DNA from 3 places in the Butyricimonas paravirosa genome. Region 2 is predicted to be linked to each of the others. Evidence: riboswitches for the same ligand, from Rfam matches in the RefSeq annotation. Region 2 holds a riboswitch; each other region holds the start of a gene.
The links. A riboswitch is a leader RNA that binds a small molecule or an ion and turns the genes downstream of it on or off. The one in region 2 is predicted to bind cobalamin.

Region 1 (8,168 bases), 190 kb from region 2:
TCCTCGTTGAACCGTATCCAAGTCAACATACACCTTCTCGTCTTCTGACTTATAATAATACCATTTATATATCGGATCCTTAGAGGTACGATAAGAAAGCCCCTCAATACAATGATAATCCAAATCACTGTGGAAATAGGAAAAACGTTCTTTCAACTTCATCCAATCCGTGATCTGGTAAACGTATGACACAGACATATCCCATACTTTCCGTTTCATGTAATTATTGGCAAAGTCATTATAAACCTCGCGGTAATCCGCCTCCGGGTGGCGATCCCCCTTCAGCGCGTACGGTTTGTCTCCGTCCACGTAGAACATATCACCGGGCATAACGGGTGCAGCCCCGATCTCGGTCGTGTAATCATCATCGGCATAGCTACCGGTCACATCAATACGTCCCCACTTTCCCAAATCAGCACCCAAAACACCATACACGGAAAAACGATTTGCATTCACCTCACGCCATCCGTCTCCCGTTGAATAATTGATATTGGCACGATATTCGAGAGGTCCCACAAGTTTTCCCCCGAAACCAAGAGTAGCCCGTCTCTCATCCCAGCTACCATAACTGATACGAGCGTTGGCCGAAAAATCGGGAGACGCTTTCTTGCGCACGATATTCAACACTCCGCCCATAGCCGAATGTCCGGCCAAAATAGCGGCGGGTCCTTTCAACAATTCGATCGACTCCACGGCAGCCAAATCCCCGTAAGGCACGTTATTATTCAACGTCCGCTCATCGCGAATCCCGTCAATCATAACAACCGCACTCCCCTGTCCGCGAATAGAAAACTGTTGGAACTGCCCGTATTGCTTGTCTTTCGCTACAATTCCCGGCAAAAACTTAACGGCATCCATCAGATCAACAATTCCCTTCCGGTCAAGCATCTGGCTAGACAACTTGCTCACCGTTATCGGAACGAAACGTAAAGGCACATCCAATCCCAACAAATCAATCCTCTTCTTTTTCTGCATCACATCCACCTGATCGATACGGAATAAAGAGTCCGTGATACTCTTTTTCTTTCGCTTATCGTTCTCTTGAGCGAAAAGCGAACCGACGCACACAAACAGCAACAATGCTAATACAACAACTTTTTTCATACAACTATATATTAATAATGAATAAGCATTATTAACATAGTCTTTTGGGCAACATGAGTTTAAGGTAAAATCCATCTTTTTCCCTCTCGCTTTTTTTCCCGAAAGCTATGGTTTATCTAGTTCGGCAGGTCTTCTGACTTGTTCCGGATTTTGTTGCCTTCCCAGTTTATAACCAGTGACATTTGAAGTACAAAACCCCTTGTACAGGAACTTACAGCTGCGGGTACAGTCCCGGATTCACACCGGATTCCCTATTAAGCATCACCTCCATGACCGAAGGCTCCGCACCAAAACATGGCGCGAATGTAATATATTTTTTTATATTATACTTTTTCAACATGATTTTTTTATTTCCATAATTCAATCATCATAACAAACTGACAACCAATCCCTATAATAAAAACTCCAACAATGTCCCTAACGAATCTCTATACCTTCTCCCGGTATCATTTTTCTCATCCAACCGTAACCTTTTGTCAAAAAATATATACATTTGTGCCGTCTTAGGTGATGTGTTAATGCTCAATTAACATACAAGAGGGAAACCGGTTAGAATCCGGTACAGTGCCCGCTACTGTGATGCCCGTTTCTCCCTAACGAGGAGATTCAAAGAAAGGTTCTTACACCACTGTTCGTAAGGACGGGAAGGTATCTTTCTTAGGCGTAGTCAGGAGACCTGCCGAGACAAACACAGGTAATAGCGTATTCTCGGGGCCAGGAATACTATTATAAACTTTAAAACTTAACCCGAATGAAAAGAATTGTAGTACTGACTACATTATTCATGCTGACTTTGGCAAGCGTCTCGCTAGGGCAGATCACGTTGAGAGGGAAAGTGATCGATGCAAAAAGCGGGAAAGCACTTATCGGGGCCAATGTACGATTAGTCGGAACAAGCATCGGAATCGCCACGAACAACAAGGGCGAATTCATCCTCGAAAAAGTCCCCGACGGTACCTACACGCTCCGGGCCAGTTACCCCGGTTACGAAGTCAGTTCCATAAAAGTCAGTAGTAGCAAAAGTGACATTCTGTTCCAACTGAAAACATCACTGATCAACCTCGATCAAGTCGTTGTTTCGGGAACGGGAACTCACCGAAAATTAAAGGACTCGCCAGTCCCCGTCGAGGTCATGACAGCCTCGGACATCAAAAAAGGCGGAATCTCCACCATCGAGGATGCCCTCGTGATGCTAAATCCCTCGTTTAGTTTCCGACCAACGGCTATGAGTACAAACATGACCCTTAACGGAATGAAAGGAGATTATATCCTCGTTCTCGTGAACGGGAAGAAAATGACCGGAGACATTTCCGGTTACGTTGACCTCTCCCGAATCGACATGGGTAGGGTAAAACGAATCGAAGTCCTTAAAGGTGCAGCCTCCTCCCTCTACGGATCGGACGCTATCGCGGGAGTGATCAACATTATCACAGATCAGCCACATGACGCCCTGAACATCGTGTCCACGACCCGATTAGGAGGCAAGGGCAGTTTTATCGAGAACGTCAACGCAGACATCAACGCTGGCAAATTCTCGTCCTCAACCTCTTATCAAAGGCGCCAATCTGACGGCTGGCAACTCAGTAATATCACAGAAGATAGTGTACCTACCCGTCGCAAAGTGTCTGATAAATTTCACTCGGACATCGTGAACCAACGTTTTGCCTTCGATCCATCAAAAAATCTGAACTTGTACGTGGAAGGAAGTTACTTTACCAAAGAACTCGACCGTCCCGTGAACAAGGATGCTAAAGACCCTTCCGGATTCGACTATGATATGTCATACGAGAACTACGCTGTGGGATTGGGGGGAAAATATCTGTTCGGTAATTCCGCTTATATTAGCTTGGATGTCAACGCCAACAACTACGAGTACTACAAAGTATACACCCGTGCCATCGAGTCCAAGGGCGACACGACCACCCACGTCGGAGATGAAATCCTGACCAAACGTCAACGCTACTTATCTACCAACCTAAAAGGAGTATTCAAGATCGGTAAGTACAACAAAATTTCCATTGGAACCGAGTACATCAAGGACTACTTAAAGAATCCCACCGATCTGGTGGAGAGTAAAGATGTCTATACGCTGGCTCTTTATGCACAAGACGAGATTCGTCTTTTCAAAAAACTCCAATTAGTACCCGGTTTCCGTTACATCTACCACGAGGCATTCAAGAATCAGTTTACGCCCAAACTTTCAGCCATGTACAGCCTAGGAAATTTCAACTTCAGGCTCTCTTACGCGGCCGGATTCAAGGCTCCCTTGTTGACGGACCTCTATTATTATAAGGAATCTGCCAAGAAAGGAAAATTAACCGTCGTTATCGGGAACCCCGATCTGAAACCGGAGAAATCGAATTACTACGCTTTCAACACGGAATATGCGGGAAAGTACTGTAACATCTCCGTAAACGGGTATATCAATGACCTCCGTAACGTTATAGAGTCAAAGAAATTACCCCTAACACCGGAAGACGAAGCCAACAAGGTCACTTCCCGAGAAACTTACGAGAATCTGGACAAAGCCCGGACACAAGGAGTTGATATTTCCGTTAACAGCTACCTCGGTGCGGGATTTTCTCTAGGTGGTGGATATAGCTACGTGGATGCCCGGGATAGGAAAACCAAAATTCGTTTGGAAGAAAGCATCCGTCACTCGGCAACCGTCAAGGCGAATTACATGCACGAATGGACAAACTATCGTCTTAACGTGAACCTAAACGGACGAATTCAAGGCAAAAAATTCGTGAAAGTCCAAGAGATTGACGCACCCAAGTACCAAATCTGGAATCTGACAACGAACCACTCTTTCTCTCCCGTGGGTATGTTCCTTTTCGAAATCAACGCGGGAATCGAGAACCTGTTCGACTATTCCCAGAACCTGCCTTACGGCTCTAATCTCGGAACATTAAGTCCGGGAAGAACATTCTTTGCAAGTTTAACTATTAGATTTAAAAAATAATGAAAACAATTATCATCATACTATCCCTCTTTATCAGTCTTAATGTATTAGCCCACGGTGGCGGTGGTTTCAAACATTCCGATATATTCAAGACCCTCGGTCCTAATGACAAAGTAGCCATTCTCATGGTTCACTTTGGTACAACTCACGATGACACCCGAGCCTTGACCATCGATGCCATCAACAAAAAAGTGGCACAAACATTCCCCGGAGTGGAAGTACGTGAAGCCTACACTTCCCGCATGATCATGCGCCGTCTGAAAGAAAAAGGAATAACCAAACCCAACCCGACGGAAGCCATGAACAAACTGATTGCCGACGGCTATACCCACTTGATCCTTCAACCCACGAACATCATCGAAGGAATTGAAATGGAAGCCCTGCAAAAAGAAGTTGCATCATACCAAACGAAGTTCAAAGACATTCGCTTAGGGACAGCTCTTCTTCATTCTCCCGAGGATTACCAAGCCGTGGTAAAAGCGATTGCCGCATCAATCAAGGACAAGGAAAAAGGGGATTGCGTCTTCGTGTGCCACGGGACCTACCACCCGGCAAACTCAACCTACGGGATGCTCGACTACGTGATGAAAGCCCAAGGACACAAGAACTACCACGTGGGAACGATCGAAGGTTACCCCACGATGGATGATGTAATCCGCGAACTCGAAGCGAATAAGGCAAAAGAAATAACACTTGTTCCTTTTATGTTCGTAGCCGGAGACCATGCCAAAAATGACATCGCCGGGGACTGGAAAGACGAACTGGAAAAGAAAGGCTATAAAGTAAACGTCCTGCTCAAAGGACTGGGAGAATATCCCGCCATACAGGAACTTTTCATCCAACACGTGAAATTCGCCACCAAACACCAACGGGAAGACATCACCGTGAAGAAAAAGAAATACGAGAAAACAGACGATATAGACTAACCCGCCCATGTTAACCAAATTGTTTATCCATATCCACCGGATACTGGGATTAATTCTCTGTATCCTGTGCTTTTCATGGTTCATATCCGGAATCGTGATGATCTACCACTCCTTTCCTCGTGTAAGCCAAGAAGATCGGTTCACTCGTGCGGAAATTCTTGATACGAATGGCTTGCCCGCCATCCAAGACGTGTTATTCCGTCTCCCTGCCAAAACGCCAATCCACGGCCTCTCTCTGAACAACCCGTATGGAGATCCCGTATTCAGTATAGGAGGGGGACGCCAAAGCGTTGAGTTATACGCGGACACGAATGTCGTGGCTCCCGTTATTAACTACGCACTCTGTGAAAACCGGGCTGCTCGCTGGTGTGCCGATCGAAAGATTACCCGGGTGGATACCTTACGCACCCTCGACCAGTGGATACCCCTCGCCCACTACAAGCGGGAATTTCCCATCTACAAATTCTACTTCGACGGTCCGGAAAAATACCAGCTTTACGTCTCTTCCCGAACCGCCAATATCCTGCAGTTTACCGATTCCGACAATCGTTTCTGGGCATGGTTCGGGGCCATTCCCCATTGGGTGTATTTCACCGTTATCCGAGGAAACCAGAACTTATGGACACAATTCATGTACTGGGCATGTTATCTCGGAATGTTCATGTGTTTTACCGGATTCGTTCTCGGCATACGTTCCTACTGGCTCGCTCGCCGAAAAGGCTTTCTCCGCTCTCCATACAAGAAACAGTGGTTCAAATGGCACCACATCACGGGTTTCTTTTTCGGTATATTTGTCTTCACGTGGATACTGAGCGGCTATATGTCCATGGCCCCGCTTCCCTCGTGGCTCTTTGGCAAACAGGACTCCCGCGGATTCCGCCAAAGCCCGGCCGAAAGACAAGCCCCGTCACCTGCCGACTATGCCTTGGACTATCGAAAAGCCATCGCACTCACAGCCACGTCGGATGATCCTGTCAAAACCATCGAGTGGACCCACTACCAAGGTATTCCCCTCTATCGTCTCCGCACGGTCAGCAAGGAAGTGACCTTGGATGCCTCCACTGACACGATTCGTCCTTTCCGCATCACGGAAGAGATGATACTTGCTGCCGTCAAACGTCTCGCCGGGGACTCAACCACCTACTCTATCACCAAGATGAACGAGTACGACAACTACTATATATCCCGTCGTCGTCCTCTACCGCTTCCCGTCTACAAGGTCACGTTCGACAACAAGGCGAAGGATTGTTATTACTATAACCTTGAATCTTTCCGCCCCGTTCACTACGACACCAACGGACGCTGGAAACGCTGGCTTTACCGTGGTCTTCACACCCTTGACATCAAATTTCTCGTCGAGCGCCCCGCACTATGGACCGTGGTCATTTGGACCCTTCTCCTTGGCGGTGCTGTTGTCTCCTTCACGGGAATCGTACTTTCGGTGAAATACCTCAAAAACAGGTTTATAAAGTTCGTAAAGTTTATAAGGTTCATAAAGTAGTGTCTCCCCGCAGGTACCTTTTGGGACAGCCCAAAACTCCGTCCGAAGGACGCCCGGCACTTTATAAACTTTACAAACCTTATAAACTTTACAAACTAAATCGTAACTTTGCTCGAAATAACGTCTTTATTTATGAAACACGGAAAAATATATGTCGCCGGCATCGGGCCGGGTAGCGAGGAAGACATTACCCCAGCCGTACGGACAGCCATCATGCAATCGGACGTTGTGGTGGGTTACAAATATTACTTTAACTTCATCCGATCCATCGTCCGCCCTGAAACGGAGTGCATCGATACCGGGATGAAAAAAGAGAAAGACCGGGCAGCCCTTGCCTTCGAGTATGCCGAACAAGGACGCACCGTCTGTGTTGTCAGCTCCGGAGATGCCGGAATATACGGGATGGCACCCCTCGTTCTTGAAATGAAACGGGATAAAGCGAGTGATGTTGAGGTAGAAATCCTTCCCGGAATCAGCGCTTTCCAAAAAGGAGCCGCGTTACTGGGAGCCCCTATCGGGCATGATTTTTGCATCATCTCCCTCTCCGACCTCATGACCCCGTGGGAAAAGATCGAGTGTCGCGTAATAGCCGCCGCGTCTGCCGATTTCGTAACCGCCGTCTACAACCCCAAAAGCGAGGGACGCTACTGGCAACTCTATCGCCTGAAAGAACTATTTCTCAAATACCGCGAACCGGAAACCCCTGTCGGCTACATCCGCCAAGCCGGACGTGAAGAACAAGAAATTAAGATCACGACACTACATGATTTCGACCCGGAAGAGATCGATATGTTCACGATCGTAATCATTGGAAACTCTCAGTCCTACACGTGGAATGACAAAATCATCACTCCCCGCGGTTACTACCGGGAACAATGTACCGAAAACGTTGGTATCGGGCAAGAAATCATGATGCGCAGTTTCCGCACCATCGAATCCGAACTAAGGGACAAAAACATCCCCCTCGGCCGTAAATGGGCGTTGTTACACGCCATCCACACCACTGCCGACTTCGATATGGAGAACATTCTCTACACCGACAATGACGCCGTGGAAACACTCCATACTGCCCTGCACGATGGCAAGGTACGCATGATAGTAACCGACGTCACCATGGCAGCCTCCGGAATCCGCAAGGGAGCCCTCGAACGCCTCGGCATTGAAGTCAAATGCTACCTCGACGATCCTCGTGTGGCAGAAATGGCATCCCGTCTCAAAATCACCCGCACACAAGCCGGCATACGCCTTGCCGTGGAAGAACATCCCGAAGCACTCTACGTTTTCGGTAATGCCCCCACGGCTCTCATGGAACTATGCAAGCTCATGCGCCAGGATAAGGCCCATCCGATCGGTGTTATCGGTGCGCCCGTCGGTTTTGTCAACGTTCGGGAATCCAAACATATGCTGAAATCTTTCACCCATCTACCCAAGCTCGTTATCGAGGGGCGCAAGGGAGGTAGTAACCTCGCTGCCACCCTCGTCAACGCCATCCTTTGTTTCGATGACGCCGCACAGCTACGACCGGGAAGAGACCTTTGAGGAATTGAAAATTGAAAATTGAAAATGCAAAAGACTACTACCCCCTCTGGCTCCCCCTTGCACAGGGGGAGAAACGAACGCAAGAAAGCGCCTCAATGTTTCAATGTAGTATGTCCTCCCCCTGTGTAAGGGG
Region 2 (8,132 bases):
CCGGCACAAAACCAAACTCCTCTCTCTAAAAAAACTTAAACTACTCTTATTTCACAAGTTCTCCCGCCTTCACCTGCTCAAACGTCGGATTATAAGCATTCTCAGATACCGTCCAAGAATCCTCTCCTTCAAGTTTATTGATTACTTTTTCCAAGCCCTCGAAAGAGACTAAAGCGGCCTGTTTCTGAATATTAACATAGCCTGCACTCTCCAATGCACTAAAACAACTCAGATCAGTGATCAGATTGTTATAATTATCTGCACTATAAGCATTCGACGTCAAGACAAGCCCTCCCACATTTTTCAAATTAGGCATACGAATCTCCTCCAACATCCGAACCGGACCATTCTGATAACTCGTGCTAACACGGAATTCGCCTTCCACGCTTTCCAATGCGGGTAATTCCAGCACCGGAATAACTCCCGTATAAGTCAATGCCCCAACCTTTCGCAAAACCGGAAGTTGAACAGGTTCTATTTGTTTAAAATTACCATAAGAACCTTCCGACAAAGTCAACAACCCCGTTACCTCTTCCAAATCAGGGAAACACAAGGCTGCAGCATTCTCCGTCACATATCCCAAATTAACCGTCAATTTATCAACTTGTTTCAATCCCGTAAAATTAAATACGGCAGATTCCTTTTGTGTAAAGCCTGTAACAGTAAGTGTTTGCACTTTTTCGATGCCGTCAAAACGAACACCGCGACTGGAATTCAACGTAACTTCTCCATCAAGTTCCGAGTTCCCCCGCAAAACAAAATCAGCCCCAACATTATCAATCATCAATTTAGAAGTAGAAAAAACCGAAATATCCAATCCTTGTAATGCCGGAAGTCGAGAAAACGAGCATTGTGCGAACTGCGCTCCCTGCAAATTAGCCAAGAAAGGGAATTCTTCCACTTTTTCCATGTTTGATATGGATAAACCGGAACCTATCGACCTCAGAGCATCAAATCCATTCACGCATGTCACATTGTTCATATTATTCAATGTCATTGACCCCTTGATGGTTGTCAAAGCTTTGAAACCATTCACCTCTTTTGCCGTTCCGCTCAAAGCGAAATTTCCCCCTACCGAAGTCAAACTATTAAACCCATCAAAATTTTCCGTATTCGCCGAAAAGGTTAAATTTCCTCCAACCTCTTTCAAAGCGTTCAGATCCGCGGGGGCAGATAACACAAAATTTCCCTGCACCTCTGTCAAGGCAGCAAGATCCAAATCATTCAATTTATTACACACCTCAATAGTAAATCCTCCTGTTCCGACCCGGCTCAACTGGTGCAAATTAATCTTTTCCAAATCTTCAATATAATATACCCGGAAGCCTCCTACCGATTGAAGTTGTGACAAGTCATATTCTTTCACCCGATGGGTCCATTGCAATGTCAACGTCTCCGCCACCTCTCTCAACTGACTGAAATCCACTTTCTCCAGCACCCCGGTTTGTTGCAAAGTAATACCCGCGGCTGAAGTCAAAGCGGGAAACAAAAGCTCCTTCATTCGAATGGGATTATTTATTTCCACTTTATCCCCGACCATACCCAACTTGGGCAATTCCAACCGTTCGGGAAAAAGCATATTACCATTACGCCCGGAGAAAGAGAATTTTCCAGCAATAACCTGTAAAGCGGATAAATCCATGCTCCTGACATCACGCGTTTCAATCGTGAAACTTCCGCCAACGCTCTCCAATGCTCTCAAATCTACCGAATAAAGCGTATCGGCAGAAATGACAAGATCAGAACCAACCTTCCTCAAGTTAGGTAAAACCATCTCTTTCAAATCCCGTAGCCCGTAAGCCCCGTACTCGCTAGCACGAGCGAGCATCGTAAAACCACCCACACTTTCCAAGTTTTGCAACCCATCAAGTGAAACTCCTGCAAAAGTGGGATTAATTGTAACTCTTCCGGCAACCTCTTTCAAAGAAGAAAGCGGAGCAAGAGAAACCAAAGAATCCTCCTTTACCGTTCCAAGCGGTTTTCCGATAACCAAGTTCCCCTCGATCTTATTAATACCGCGAGCGGCAAACGTTTCAATCTCCTCGGGCGTCGTCAACACAACATCTCCGGCCTGAGCAACAAGCGTCCGAATCACAATATATTTATACGAACGTGAAGCCTGATTATAAGAAGTCACCGTAAATGTCCGTTCCTTCCCCCAATCATCAATCGAAGCCGGATCCGGACTCAACGTGGCATTCTCGCTCGCAGTAAACTCCACCTCAACATTTTCAAGCGACACGCTTTCAGGAATGGAAAGAACCAATGAATCACCAACGATACAACCGGCATAAACATGTTCTCCTTCTATCAGGCGGAAGGAAGTAATATAATTCTCATCTCCCGAGAACAAACTGTCATCATCCTCGCAACCGGTAATAAAACATACGAGGGCGAACAACAACACATATATTAAATTATTTATTTTCATATCCTTTATTTTTATTCATGAATTATTCCGGCTTGGTCCATTGTTGTTCTTTCGTCAATTGCTCGTAAGTCGGGTTATATCCATTATTCTCCACTGCCCATTTCGACGAGGGACAAGTTGAGATAGCTTTCTTCAACCCCTCGTAAGAAACCAAAGCCTCGTGATTCTCGATCCGGAATCCTCCAATACTTTCAACTTCTGAAAGGAAATCCAAATTCGTCAATGTATTATTCAACTCCGAAGGATCTGACGACCAAGGGTCCGGAGTCCTAGGACGTATATCCAACACCCCACCCACGATTCGCAACGACGGATAAAGAATCTTGTCCGGTCCATAAAAATTATTCCAGCTAACATAACCGGTCTGGAACGTCATATCGCCTCCCACGGACTCCAACAAGGGGAACGTCTCATCATCGTAATTATTAATAGACATCATGGCACTTCCCCCGACCGTTTTTAATTTTGGGAAATGAAACTCTTTAATATTGGAATAAAGTTCAAAATTCCCGCTAACTTCTTCCAAATCGGGGAATGATATTCCCGTTACGTTTGAATTTGCCCAATAAGAAAAATTCCCGTTAACCTTACGCACACTCGCTATTTCAACCGCATCGCCACTCATTCCCAGGTAACCGATCGTGAGAGCGTTAATTTCTTTAAAGCCCTCTAATTTCGGGAAATACCCGCCAAGATTTTGTAGATTAAAATTCCCGTTAAAAACGTCATTCCCGACTACGGTCGTGTTCTCCAAACCGGTACCGTTAAATTGAATCTCGTCAATCTCAATTCCTCGCACATCCAATCTTTTGATCCCAGAAGAAATTACTAAAGTTCCCAGATTCTCCAATTTAGCCGGAAATTTAAAGTCTTCACTAACGAAATTCAACGCCAAAGTTCCCCCGACACGCTCCAATTCTCCCAACTGTTCAGGATTCAACCCGGCAAGCGTAAGACTAAGATTACCGTCCACGTTTTTCAAAAAAGGAGCATTAAACTGGTTTACCTGAGAACAATCCAACGTAATAACCCCGGCATGAGTCAACACGGGAAAGGAAACCTCGTACAAGGGATTAGACGCAATCGACAATTCCGTGGCAACCTCCTCTAGTTGCGGCATATAAAGCAATAATAAAGCTCCCCTACCCACGGTTAATTTATCACAGTGCCGCAACACCGGAAATTCCAGTTTCTTGAGAGAAGTCATGCTCGTCGCGATAGAGCCACCCACTTGTTCCAATCTCTGGAACACGATACCTGTCATTCCCGATTTCCCGTTCAAATTCAAATCCCCGCTTATTTGCCTCAAAGAAGAGAAATCCAATGTTACAAAAGATGCTGCCAATGTCACGGCTCCCCCCACGGTCTCCAAGCGAGGACAAAGAATCTCGCTGACCGCATTACTGGTAATGTTCAAATCTCCCCCGACACGTGTCAACTTGTTGAACGTCACCCCCCACAGGCTATCCGCAGAATTTACATACAATTTTCCACCAACCTCTTCCAAATTATCCAGCCCGGTCAATTCATATCCCGCAAACAAACGATTAATCGTCACGTCATTAGTCACACTCTTCAAAGAAACTAAAGCGGCCAAAGAACGAATGGTGTCCGTCCCTCCCTGCCGGCCAATGACCAAAGAACCGTCAAGATGACTCACGCCCTTGGCCCCGAAAGCATCCACCTCTTCCTGCGTGTTCAAAACGACAACCCCTTCAAATGCTATTCCCTTCTTTTCCGGTATATAAATATATTTCCGTTCCTCCCCGCTATGCGAGGTTACCACGAAATAAATCTGCTCCTCCCAATTGGTTATCGCGGAGGGTTCCGGTTTTATCGTACTATTCTCACTGCACACGATATTCGGGGTAACCTCGCCCAAGGCAACATTCTCGGGAGTCTCCATCAGTATGGTATCCCCCCGGAACGAGGCCACGTAAGACGTCTCTCCCGATTGCAAAATAAAAGACGTGATGAAATTATCACTCCCGACAAAAGGATCATCATCATCTTCACAGCCGGCAATAAAAGCCAAGGTGAAAAGAAGAACTCCCCAAAGTATATTTTTATTCATAACCTATAATTTTTAGATACTATTTTTTCGCTTTTAAACGCAAATCGATCGCGGCAGAAGATTCCGTTGAAACCTCTCCGACAGCCGCACCCTGTCCCATCTGGGCCGTGTGTACTTTCACGAAGTCGATATATTTCAATTTAGCCGGGGTCCCATCCTGCTGGATGGCGTTGTCTATACGGAATCCAACCGGATCGTTAATATTATCCACGTATCCCCAGTCAAATCCCCAGTTCGTTTCAATTCCTTCCGTCAAGAACTGATTACCGAGACAAGTTCCCGTCAAAATATAATACTCCTCTTCCATAAACCAAGGGAAGTAGCCCGAGTTCGGATGATAAGCGTTCCTTCTCAAGAAAGATAGATTCCCGTCATTATCTATGGACAACACATCCTGCTTGGTTGCCGTCGGGCGATAGTATTTTAACGCATACCGTTGCGTGATTCCCGGCTTACCCGTCTCGCTACCTTTCAACTCGTACCAAGTATCATTAGGCACCCCGTCACCATTCTCGTCCTGGCTCACCCACACGACACCACACTCACACCAGTACTTGCCTAAAGGATTACCCGTCATATCAAAATCAGGTTCCCCGTCACCACCATTCTCCACGCTATGGTCAAATTTCAAAATAAAATATCCTCCCCACGCACCCAAAGATGCAAGATACCCCCCTTCACCTCCTCCGTTGTCTAACGTTTTCTGTATTGTCATCCGGGCATCTTCCGCCGTCTTACCTTCCGGGAAATTAATAAATTGCCCGGGTGCGGGAATAAATTCATAACAATAATTGGAAATATAGCTACTCTTTGGAGTCACATCCCGAAAATACGTTCCCTCTTTCGGGGTACATTCCACGTAAACTTTCGCGGAAGCCGTCTTGCCGTTATCTGTCGCTGTCACATCGATTTCGTACGTTTTCCCCTCCACGGAAGGCTTAAAATCAAAACAAACGGAAGTTTGCCCGCTCTGTACCGCCCCGTCAACTTTCCACTCGTAAATAGCCTGATCACTAATAGCAAATTTTATAGGAGCCAACACCACATTTTTACCGATCGGACAAGTCATCGTGATCGCCTTGTCTAACATGGAAGGCAACACGTAGCGAGCGTTGTCGAAAAACAAAAGTGGTTTCTCCTCGGGAATAACTGACACGTTGATATTCTTCACATCAACTCCATCCGCATTCGTCACCTTCAAGGCAAGAGTGTACACGTTTATATCCTCCTCTTCAAACGACATGATCGAATCATGCGACACGACCTGCCCTCCATAACTCCACTCAAACGTGGTTGTCTCATCCGTGTACTCCGTTTCCGCGGCAAACTCTTTCTTGATCCCGCAATAAGCCACCGCGGCTGATTCCAGCTTAATTTGCGGGGCTAAACGATCAACGACCGTCACCTTCACCTGTTTTTCCACACTACCATTGTCTGCATCCAAGCGAAAATTCACGAAACTCTCACCCAAAATCTCCCCCTTGAAATAATACACCGTATCGTCCGCCACGATTTTTCCCTCCCGTTTCCAGGTATATACTGGATTCACGGCATCTTTCACACGAGCGCAAAGAGCGACCTCTTTCCCGATTCTCACGTTATACTCTCCCGTTTCAGAATTGAACGTGAAATCAGGACTACCCGCATCGATCTTTTCGTCATCATCATCGCAAGCCGCAAAACTCGCGACAAAAAGCATCAGCAATAACGCAAACTTCAATTGAACATCTTTTTTCATAATCATATATTTAAACAATTTTCCAATATTGCTATTCCCGCTTCAAGCTGTAGCTAAAAACGACAAAACCGCTGTATCCAAAACAGATACAGTCAGTACTCGCCTATCATTAACAATAGTGAATATAATTACCTCATCCAAGCTCTAGTCCCAGAAAGCTTTAGATTCGTGACTTTGGCAGGTCTTCTGACTTGCTCCGTCCTTGAACGCCCTTCCCATTTCGTGTCGAAACAGTGGATGTGAGTCGTGTTCACGGACTTTGGCGGAGCTTACAGCAGCGGGTCTGTTCAGGATTCGCACCTGATTCCCTTTTCACCACACGCCTGAAACAGGGTGTGACACCAAAATCGTCGCAAAAATATATAAAAAACAAATATTATTCGGATTTTAAAGTTATAATTCTAGATTTTTACAAAATTTATCATTCATAGAGACCTAACATGACTGTGAATGATTATAACACAACCCGTTATGACTTATCGTTTTCATAAAACGAAATTCCACCATATTTCGTATCTCCTATCGCTCATTTACGATTCAGCCTCCCACAGGCACACCGAATCGGAAACATCCTTCCCGTCGGCATTTTTAGCAAAGGCATAAATGACAAGGCCTCCCCCGGCTATTTTTTCTGAAAAGTTCACGCTTTTTTCTATCGTCTCTCCCCGAAGTCCCAACTCCTCGACACGACAAATATATTTTGTCTTACAAAGAAGCACGGCATAAATTTTATCATCCAGAAAGCAATCAACGGACTCGATTTCTTCCTTCTCGTGAGTGAAAAAGATTCTCCGATTTTCCATATCAACCTCGGCACGAATTTCTGGGATCACCAACGACCCCGCTGCCACGCGTAATTTCTCGTAGTTGATCACCCCGTTAAATTCCTTGACTGCCTTCTTACGGCTATTGAAAGGTTTTTCCGGATTTGCTTTCTCCACGGTCACCGCATCCATCACGTTCGCACTGGTAAATCCCCGAAAACCTTTCGGGTAACCGTTCCCTCCGGGAAATCCCAACTGGACGGCATTTCTCATCCATACTTTCCGTTCCGTTATCGCCCCGAAAGCCGCGGACTGTCGTTTTTGCGGTTCCTGGCTCGGTTTACGCGAGATGCTTGTCCCCCGGCAATAATTTTTCCCGTTTGGTCCCCCGTAAGTGATCACGTTACCGAACTTACCCCGAATCTTTCCAAGTGGATTTACAAATTCCGCCATATCCTGTTATTTTTATGTTCCTCGCCAGCAAAGATACACAAATAAACCAATGTAGTTACATTTTCAAGCTAAATAAATCAATTATTACATGTATTATTCATGAGATATAAGTGATCACTTTCATGTAAAGCGCTATTAGAACGCTATTAAATCCCTATTAAATCGCTATATATAATAGCGTTTTAAAAGAGTTTTATTTGCGTATTAAAAATATTCTATCTACTTTTGCTCATGAATTAATACACGAGTGATTATCAAATAATTATTATCATGGAAAACACATTATCTATTCCTGTAGCTCTTCTGGCACAAGGCTCTATCCGGATCGACGGGATAACCTATTACCGACACGGCAATAAAGTTCGGGCCTGCAAATCACGACGGAGTCCTAAAAAAACAAGAACCGAGGGGGAAGAGGAATCCTCCAGCCGTTTCACGGAAGCCCGTAAAATGTGGAGAATCTACCGTCGTGCCATCGGGGATTTGCCGATATGGAAACTCATGGCCAAGGAGATGGGAATAAATAAAAGCGATTCCTTATTCCATTCTCAAAACGGGGGATGTTTTCGCCCGGGAGAAGGGGTATGGGCTTTCCCGACATTCCGATTCTCGACAGGCACGCTGGACGCACCGGTGATCACGAGTGTCACAAGGGAAGGATGGTCCGTGACC
Region 3 (8,168 bases), 170 kb from region 2:
AATCACGGCCATGATCGTCACGAACAACATCATCTGGTTACCCGAAACCCGGGCAAAGCTCCCCAATCCCCAGATCACGTAAGCCTTAATATCCTCTTCCACGCTAAAAAACTTCAACACCCCGATCACCGCGTTAGCGATATACCCGATCATAACCCCGATAATCAACAACGTCACGCTCCCCGCCACTTTCCGGGATGCCAGCACGATCAGCCCCATCACCGACAAGGCTCCCACGATAGCCGCAATCGACAGGGCAACCTCCCCGATAAAACCGAGACGACTTAATGCCACCCCACCCAGTTGACCGGAAAGCAACACCACGAAGGCCACGCCGAGACTTGCCCCCGAGCTGATACCCAACACGGACGGCCCCGCCAGCGGGTTGCGGAAAATCGTCTGCATCTGCAAACCGCTTATCGAAAGTCCCGCACCCGCCACCAAAGCGGTCAACGCTTGGGGAAGACGGGATTTCAATATAATATTCTGCCATGCCACCGGATCCCCCTCGCCTCCCGTCAAGATATTCCAAACCGAACGAAACGGGATGGCCACTGAACCCAGCAACAAGTTTAACAACAAGAACACGAGAATGGAAATCGTGATCGCGAAAACGAGTATCGTGTACTTACCTCTCTTCATCGGCTCACTTTTTTAAAATATCATAATACACCGGTTCATGATCGGGAAGGATTTCCGGGTGGAACACCCGTATCATATCCGCCAGCACGACTTCGGGCTCGGCAGGCATACTCTCGTAGAACGGTTTTTCCCGCATATTACAATAGACCACGTGTTTCTCCTTGAACGCCTTGAAGTCCGCGTAACGCTCATCCTGCGCTTTCAGGGCATCATAACAATACTCCCCGGCAAAGCTATTCGCTATCCGCCAGTAATCGGCACTCTCTGCCTGATTGTACACGGTCTCGAAATCAAGCGTCACACCACCGGAACGGGGATCATCCTTCAAGAAATAATCCGCCCCCGCATCATGGAACAATTGCGCCAAAAAGCTCTTTCCTCCCACGGCATACCAAACACCCCCACGTAACTCCCCGCTAAATACCACCGGACGCCTTTTCACCTCCCCCACCATCGCCTTCAAAGAATTATAACGTTGCTCGATACGGTCGAACTCCCGGTTTGCCACATCCTCCATGCCCAGTAACAGACCGACAAACTTGATCCACTCGGCCTGACCGAGAGGCGTCATCTCCTTGTAACCGAGATGAGGCACCAGCGGGATTCCAATATCTTTCACGGCATCATATCCCCCGCGCTTGAACGGGGAAATCAACATCAGGTCGGGATTAATACTCATGATCACCTCGTTATCGAAATTTCCCTCAATGCCGATACGACGGGTTAGCCCCTCGTCCACCTGCCGTTGCATATCCTTGTTAAACAGGAAACGAGTACTCGTGATTCCCACCACCCGATCCATCGCCCCCAACTTGATGAAATTGGAGAGCTGCAACGAGGTCATGCAAATGGCACTCCGCACGGGCAACGCCACCACCGGTAAATCTTTCGGGGTCTGCACCGTCGATCCACGCGGAACCAAAGCGTACTGGTAATGAGTATGACTACTCTCCTGCGGGTCCTTGATGTTCAGTACCACGTACCCCTCACGTTCCTCCAACCAAAAACCTTTAGCATACTTAATATGAATCCGGGAAACCGTATCGACCTTCCCTTTCACGGTCTGTTCTCCCGACGACTGTTTGCGTGAAGTCGACTTGCAACAAAAGAGAACACTACAAAAGCATAAAAGATAAAAAAAACGCACTACATTCATTTCTTTTCCTCCGAAAGTATTAATTAATCACGCCTCCTGGCAGGTTTTCTGGCTTGTCATCTTTTCCCCTTCCCGGTATCACCAGTGGCCTAACGAAAAGATCCGCCCTCTCGGACGGGCAATGACTTTACAGCTGCGGGGACAGCCCCGGAATTTCACCGGATTCCCTTTTCTTCCAACATGAAAGCACCAAGACGCCTGCAAATATATAAATATTATTTTGAGGCTATTCCTTTTTTAGCGACTTTTGCAACGAAGAAAAAGAGTTCATAAGGTTTGTAAGGTTCATAAAGCTTATAAAGTAACGGGGTGTCCTTCGGACGAAGCCTGTCGGCAACTTCCGTTGCCGTGAACTAAGCACCTCACAAGGGACCATAAATCTTATAAACTTTATGAACCTTATAAACTTTACAAACTAATTTAGACATGAAAGGAAAAATCGTGGGAGTATCGTTGGGACCGGGAGAACCGGAATTGATCACGTTGAAGGCATTAAAAGCCTTACAGGGGGCGGACATTATCTATTGTCCCGGCACACAGACCAAATCCCGTTCCCGGGACATCCTGCAAGCCCTGCCCGTGAACATGGAACGAGTACGACTTTTCCACGTACCCATGTCCAAGGATCGCACGTTTGCCAATCAAGCCTATGATGCCCTTTGTACGGAAATAGCATCCCTTGTCGCCACGGGTAAAAACGTTGCCATCACGGCGGAAGGGGATTCCGGTTTCTACTCTTCCGTGAATTATATGTTCGACAAACTCGCTTCTATGAACCTTCCCGTGACCACCGTGGCCGGTGTCCCTGCTTTTATTGCGGCAGGAGCCATCTCGGGCCTTCACATCGTGAAACAAGAAGAAAAACTCGTCGTTCTACCGGGAACAACCACCGCCGAAGAACTGGACGCCCTTCTTTCCAACGGTCATGTCGTGGTGATCATGAAACTCTCGCAATGCACGGAAGAAATACACCGTTTCATGCAAAAAAGTCCCTGCCACGAGTACCACTATTACGAAAATGTAGGCACGTCAGACGAGCTACACACGACTGCTTACAACGACATCACACGTAAAGACTTCCCCTATTTCTCGTTAATGATTATTCGTCCTTGCAAACAATTGGCATAGATATTGCGTACAAGAAGACGCAAGATGAATGATTATAAACATTTTTACAGGTTAATTATATGATTCAACGAATAACATGTGCATTGTCGTTATGCCTTTTATTGTTTATCCCGTTCCATGACATCATGGCGGGGGAACTCGTGACAAGAGATTCGCTGAACAATACAACTGACACGTTGAAGAATGGATTCTTTCACCGTTTCTATCGTTATTTCGAGCAATCGAACAAGGTGAAAGAAGAAAAGAAATTCGACTTCTCCATCATCGGGGGACCGCACTTTTCGAGCGACACGAAACTGGGGCTCGGCGTGGTCGCATCCGGACTATTCCGTATTGACCGTGAAGATAAAACCATCTCCCCGTCAAACATTTCCCTTTACGGGGATGTCACGACCACGGGTTTTTACCTGCTAGGTATCCGGGGCAACATGATTTTCCCGAAAGACCGTTTCCGGGCAAACATTAATATGTACTTTTTCTCGTTTCCCAGTGAATACTGGGGGATCGGCTACGATGCGGGGAAAGACGAGGATCACAAGACAGAGTACAAACGATTGGAACAACAGGTAAAACTGGAACTTCTATACAAACTCGCTCCCAATTTGTACGCCGGGGCAAACCTCATGTTCCGCAACGTCACGGCAAGGAATTTCGATGACATCACGTTCCTCAACGGGGCCAAGAAAAACGTGAACACTTTCGGACCGGGACTCGTTATATCTTATGACTCGCGAGACTTTATCCCGAACCCGGCAAGAGGATTTTTCGCCCAACTGGAACAACAATTCTTTCCCGGATGGCTGGGAAATGACGATAGTTTCAAACGCACAAGCGTGGACTTCCGATACTACCAGAAAATGTGGAAAGGTGCCATACTCGCCAGCCAGTTACAAGGGACATTCAATTACGGAGACACTCCCTGGAGCATGGTTTCCCTCATGGGAGGATCATACGCCATGCGAGGGTACTACGAGGGAAGATACCGGGACAACGACCTGATACAATTTCAGGTAGAGTATCGCCAGAAGATATACAACCGCCATGGAATTGTCGCATGGGGCGGAGCCGGAAACGTGTTCCCCGACATGGACAAATTCAAGTGGAAACAAACCCTGCCGACCTACGGAATAGGTTATCGCTGGGAATTTAAAAACAGAGTAAACGTAAGATTAGATTATGGATTCGGCAAAGGCGTCAGCGCATTCTACTTCGGTATTAACGAAGCTTTCTAAAGGAATCGTGAATTTCGTGAAACAGCCAAGATTACTGTTTTGGCTCTTTATCGTGTTGAATTTAGTCCCGAATTTCTGCTTGCTTTTCACGGAACCTCTCTCCGGACTGGGCAAAACGATCTTGATCCTACTACCACTTGGTGTTTACATGGTCGTGTTCTCCCTGTTCAAACGGGCGGGCCTCATGCAATTGATACTGATTCCGGTACTGATCTTACACGCCTTCCAGCTCGTTTTGTTCTATCTCTTCGGAGAGTCAGTCATCGCTGTTGATATGTTCCTGAACCTACCCACCACGAACGCCTCCGAGGCCGGGGAATTGCTGGGAAATATATGGCCCTCCATTATCATTGTCTGCGTCCTTTATATCCCTGTTATCGTGCTGGCCTCTATTGCCGTACACCATAAAGTGAAACGTACTGCCGTGTTCCGCAAGCACATGATCACGTGGGGAATCATCTTCTTTATCATTGGTTCCGGACTGGTCGCTTTCGAGAAACACAGGGATAACACCTACGAGGTAAAAACAGATATATACCCGGCAAACGTGATGTATAACTTGTATTACGCGGGAGTGAAATGGAACCGCAGCATGAACTATCCCGTCACCTCGAAAGATTTCGTCTATCATGCCACCCGTGATTCCGTTCACCAACGCCGGGAAATATACGTGCTGGTAATCGGGGAGGCCGGAAGAGCTGAAAACTGGGAACTGTGGGGATACCAGCGGGAAACCAACCCGTTATTAAAAAACGAGGATAACTTGGTACTATACAAAGATGCCTTAACACAATCTAACACGACACACAAAAGCGTACCACTCATCCTGTCCGCCGCCGACGCTTGCCACTACGAGTACCTCTACACGCATAAAAGCATCGTAACTGCCTTCAAGGAGGCCGGGTTTAAAACAATATTCCTGTCAAACCAGACACCGAACCGATCATTCACGGATTACTTTGCCGCGGAGGCAGACATTCATGTCAATGTACGTCCACAAGCGGACGGGGGATTAATCACGGTCAATAAATTCGACGGAGAAATGCTCCCGTTGATACAGCAATACGTGGATTCGTTGAGCGAAAACCTATTCATTGTCTTCCACACCTACGGGTCGCACTTCAACTACAAAGAGCGTTACCCGGAAGAATTTGCCAAATTCCAACCGGCCAACGCCACGGAAGTCGAGTACAAAAACAAGGACCAGCTCATCAACGCTTACGACAACAGCGTCCTGTACACGGATTACTTCCTGCACAGCCTGATCGGGATATTGAAGAACTCGGGAGCTGATGCCACCATGATTTACTCGCCGGACCACGGGGAGGATTTACTGGACGACAGCCGGAAAAGATTCCTGCACGCCTCACCGATCCCGACCTATTACCAGATACACATTCCATTCCTGATGTGGTTCTCGGAAAATTACATTGATGCCAGACCGGAAAAATACGAGGTTGCACGTTACAATAGTAGCGCCCCCATTTCTTCGAACGCCTCAATCTTCCATACCCTGTTGAATATGGCCGAGATTCAGACCCCTTATTTTGACTCCACTTACTCGCTCGTCAATCCCGGTTTTGTCCGGAGACCACGCATGTACCTCGGAGACCACGATCAACCCGTGAATTATTACGAGGTCGGGTTGAAGAAACAAGATAAAGAGATGATTCTCAAAAGGGGAATGGACTATTCAATTGAGTGATTCTATGATTTCCGATTAAGTGATTTTATGACTAGATGATTAAAAGGGTTAAGAATTTAACATCCCGTATGATTGTTGAAAAAATAACATTCCCCTATTGTTCAAGCAATGCTTATTCACTACTTTTGAGGCGTTAATATAACCTAACTCATAAAAAGACTCCCGAAAAGGGAATCTAATCATTAAATCAAATTATACACGATGAAAGTAGCAGTAGTAGGAGCAACAGGATTAGTCGGAAGAAAAATGTTGCAGGTTCTGGAAGAAAGAAACTTCCCGGTAACAGAGTTAATACCGGTAGCCAGCGAGCGTTCGGTAGGCAAAGAAATTACCTTCAAGGGGAAAAACTACAAGGTCATGGGTATGCGGGACGCGATCAACATGAAACCTCAACTCGCTATTTTCTCTGCCGGGGGAGACACCTCACTGGAATGGGCACCCCAATTCGCCGCAGCCGGAATTACCGTGGTCGACAACTCGTCAGCCTGGAGAATGGACCCGACGAAGAAATTGGTGATCCCCGAAATCAACGCAAACACCTTAACCAAAGAAGATAAGATTATCGCAAACCCGAACTGTTCAACAATACAGATGCTCGTTACGTTGGCACCCCTTCACAAAAAATACGGGATCAAACGAGTCGTCGTTTCCACGTACCAATCCGTGACCGGAAGCGGTTTGAAAGGAATCAACCAGCTCGAAGGCGAACGGGAAGGCCGGGAGGTGAAAAAAGCATACGCTCACCCAATCGACCGGAATTGTCTGCCGCATTGCGACTCATTCACTGACAACGGGTACACGAAAGAAGAAATGAAACTGGTCAACGAGACCTGCAAAATATTAAATGACGACACGATTAAAGTAACCGCCACGGCCGTACGGGTTCCCGTTATGGGCGGACACTCCGAAAGTGTAAACATCGAATTCAAACAGGATTACGACCTTGACGAACTTCGTGACCTGCTCGCCCATTCAGAAGGTATCATCGTGCAGGACGATCCCGCCCAGAACCTTTACCCGATGGCCATCACCGCCAACGAGAAAGACGAAGTCTTCGTGGGCCGCTTACGCCGGGATTTCTCCCAACCCAACAGCCTCAATCTGTGGGTAGTTTCCGATAACCTACGCAAAGGTGCCGCCACAAACGCCGTGCAGATAGCGGAATACCTGTACAAACACGATCTTTTGTAAGAACCCGTAAGTTCATTATAAAAAATGAAGGCCAGCAATAACTATTTGCCGGTCTTCATTTTTTTTATAAACACTGTCACCCGCAACCACCCGTTCCGGATTTAATAACGTGTTCTGTGATCGTAAAATCATTGTAAATTTAAAACTTGTAACATGAAATGTAAGTTTATTATTTTTCTAATCGCACTAACCTCTTGTACTCATACTGCAAAAAGTCAAAACAACATCACGCTCTCCGTAGATGTGGAGAAAATCCCGGAAATGGGTTTTGTCATTTCCTACTTGAAAGAGTCCATGATTGGTATGGATTTCGATGCCAAAGGACATGCAGAATATCGTATCGAAGATATGGATGCGATCTACTTAACTCTCCATAACGGCTTTGCCGAGCAGAAGACGATTTATGCCGAAAAAGGAGATCATATCCAACTATCCTTTGACGGAGAAAGCATGAAGAAAACACTAAAAATGGAGGGAGTGCGAGAAAACATTGCCGATTACTTGAAGAACGTGAAAATATCATGGCCCGCAAACAAGGACTTCGCTTTAGACATAAAAGACTTTGTGAAATTGCTGAAAGAGAAAGTAAAGGAGAATCAACAATTGTTAGACAGCCTGACACCAGCCTTGACAAAGGAAAGCAGTAAATTCGTGAAACTCGAAAAGAATCGGATTAAATACATGCTGGGCTTGTCATTACTTGACTATCCCCGGATGCACCCCTATATGGCAAAGATTGAATATACCCCGGGAGATGATTATTACAACGAGCTTAAAGCTTGGTTGGAAGAAGACCTAAATTCATTGTGCCTATCACAATATCGCACTCTCATGACCGAAGTTCCCACATTCATCATGAGTCGTAAGACGCCTATTCGTACTCCCTACGAAAAAGCCATGAAACAAATGGAGTACATCAACAATAACACCAAAGATGAACAAGTTAAACAGAATTTACTCACCATTATTGCCAACAATTATATCAAGGATGCCGGAATTCAGAAAAGTACGGAACTGGATGCTTTCTACCGGAAACACGTGACAGACAAAGAACTACTTGCCCAATACCAGCAGACGTATGATAGTTGGGCCGCAGTTTCCCCCGGACAACCTG

Region 1: linked by a shared signal. The riboswitch ahead of F1644_RS15135 (TonB-dependent receptor) and the one ahead of F1644_RS14330 (PKD-like domain-containing protein) in region 2 are both predicted to bind cobalamin.
Region 3: linked by a shared signal. The riboswitch ahead of F1644_RS15075 (ABC transporter substrate-binding protein) and the one ahead of F1644_RS14330 (PKD-like domain-containing protein) in region 2 are both predicted to bind cobalamin.

Annotation. Positions count from the first base shown of each region.
Region 1 covers NZ_CP043839.1:3,706,956-3,715,123, reverse strand. Annotated here, with positions in the region: gene F1644_RS15135 (TonB-dependent receptor) at 1-1,104, opposite strand, end outside; cobalamin riboswitch at 1,211-1,397, opposite strand; cobalamin riboswitch at 1,593-1,802, shown strand; gene F1644_RS15130 (TonB-dependent receptor) at 1,856-4,069, shown strand; gene F1644_RS15125 (sirohydrochlorin cobaltochelatase) at 4,069-4,995, shown strand; gene F1644_RS15120 (PepSY domain-containing protein) at 5,003-6,496, shown strand; gene cobJ (precorrin-3B C(17)-methyltransferase) at 6,629-8,035, shown strand.
Region 2 covers NZ_CP043839.1:3,520,144-3,528,275, reverse strand. Annotated here, with positions in the region: gene F1644_RS14340 (hypothetical protein) at 47-2,431, opposite strand; gene F1644_RS14335 (hypothetical protein) at 2,454-4,505, opposite strand; gene F1644_RS14330 (PKD-like domain-containing protein) at 4,525-6,243, opposite strand; cobalamin riboswitch at 6,403-6,604, opposite strand; gene F1644_RS14325 (hypothetical protein) at 6,774-7,460, opposite strand; gene F1644_RS14320 (hypothetical protein) at 7,731-8,132, shown strand, end outside.
Region 3 covers NZ_CP043839.1:3,690,782-3,698,949, reverse strand. Annotated here, with positions in the region: gene F1644_RS15080 (iron ABC transporter permease) at 1-642, opposite strand, end outside; gene F1644_RS15075 (ABC transporter substrate-binding protein) at 647-1,798, opposite strand; cobalamin riboswitch at 1,820-2,007, opposite strand; gene cobI (precorrin-2 C(20)-methyltransferase) at 2,225-2,926, shown strand; gene F1644_RS15065 (BamA/TamA family outer membrane protein) at 2,986-4,158, shown strand; gene F1644_RS15060 (lipid A phosphoethanolamine transferase) at 4,103-5,863, shown strand; gene F1644_RS15055 (aspartate-semialdehyde dehydrogenase) at 6,065-7,054, shown strand; gene F1644_RS15050 (redoxin domain-containing protein) at 7,208-8,168, shown strand, end outside.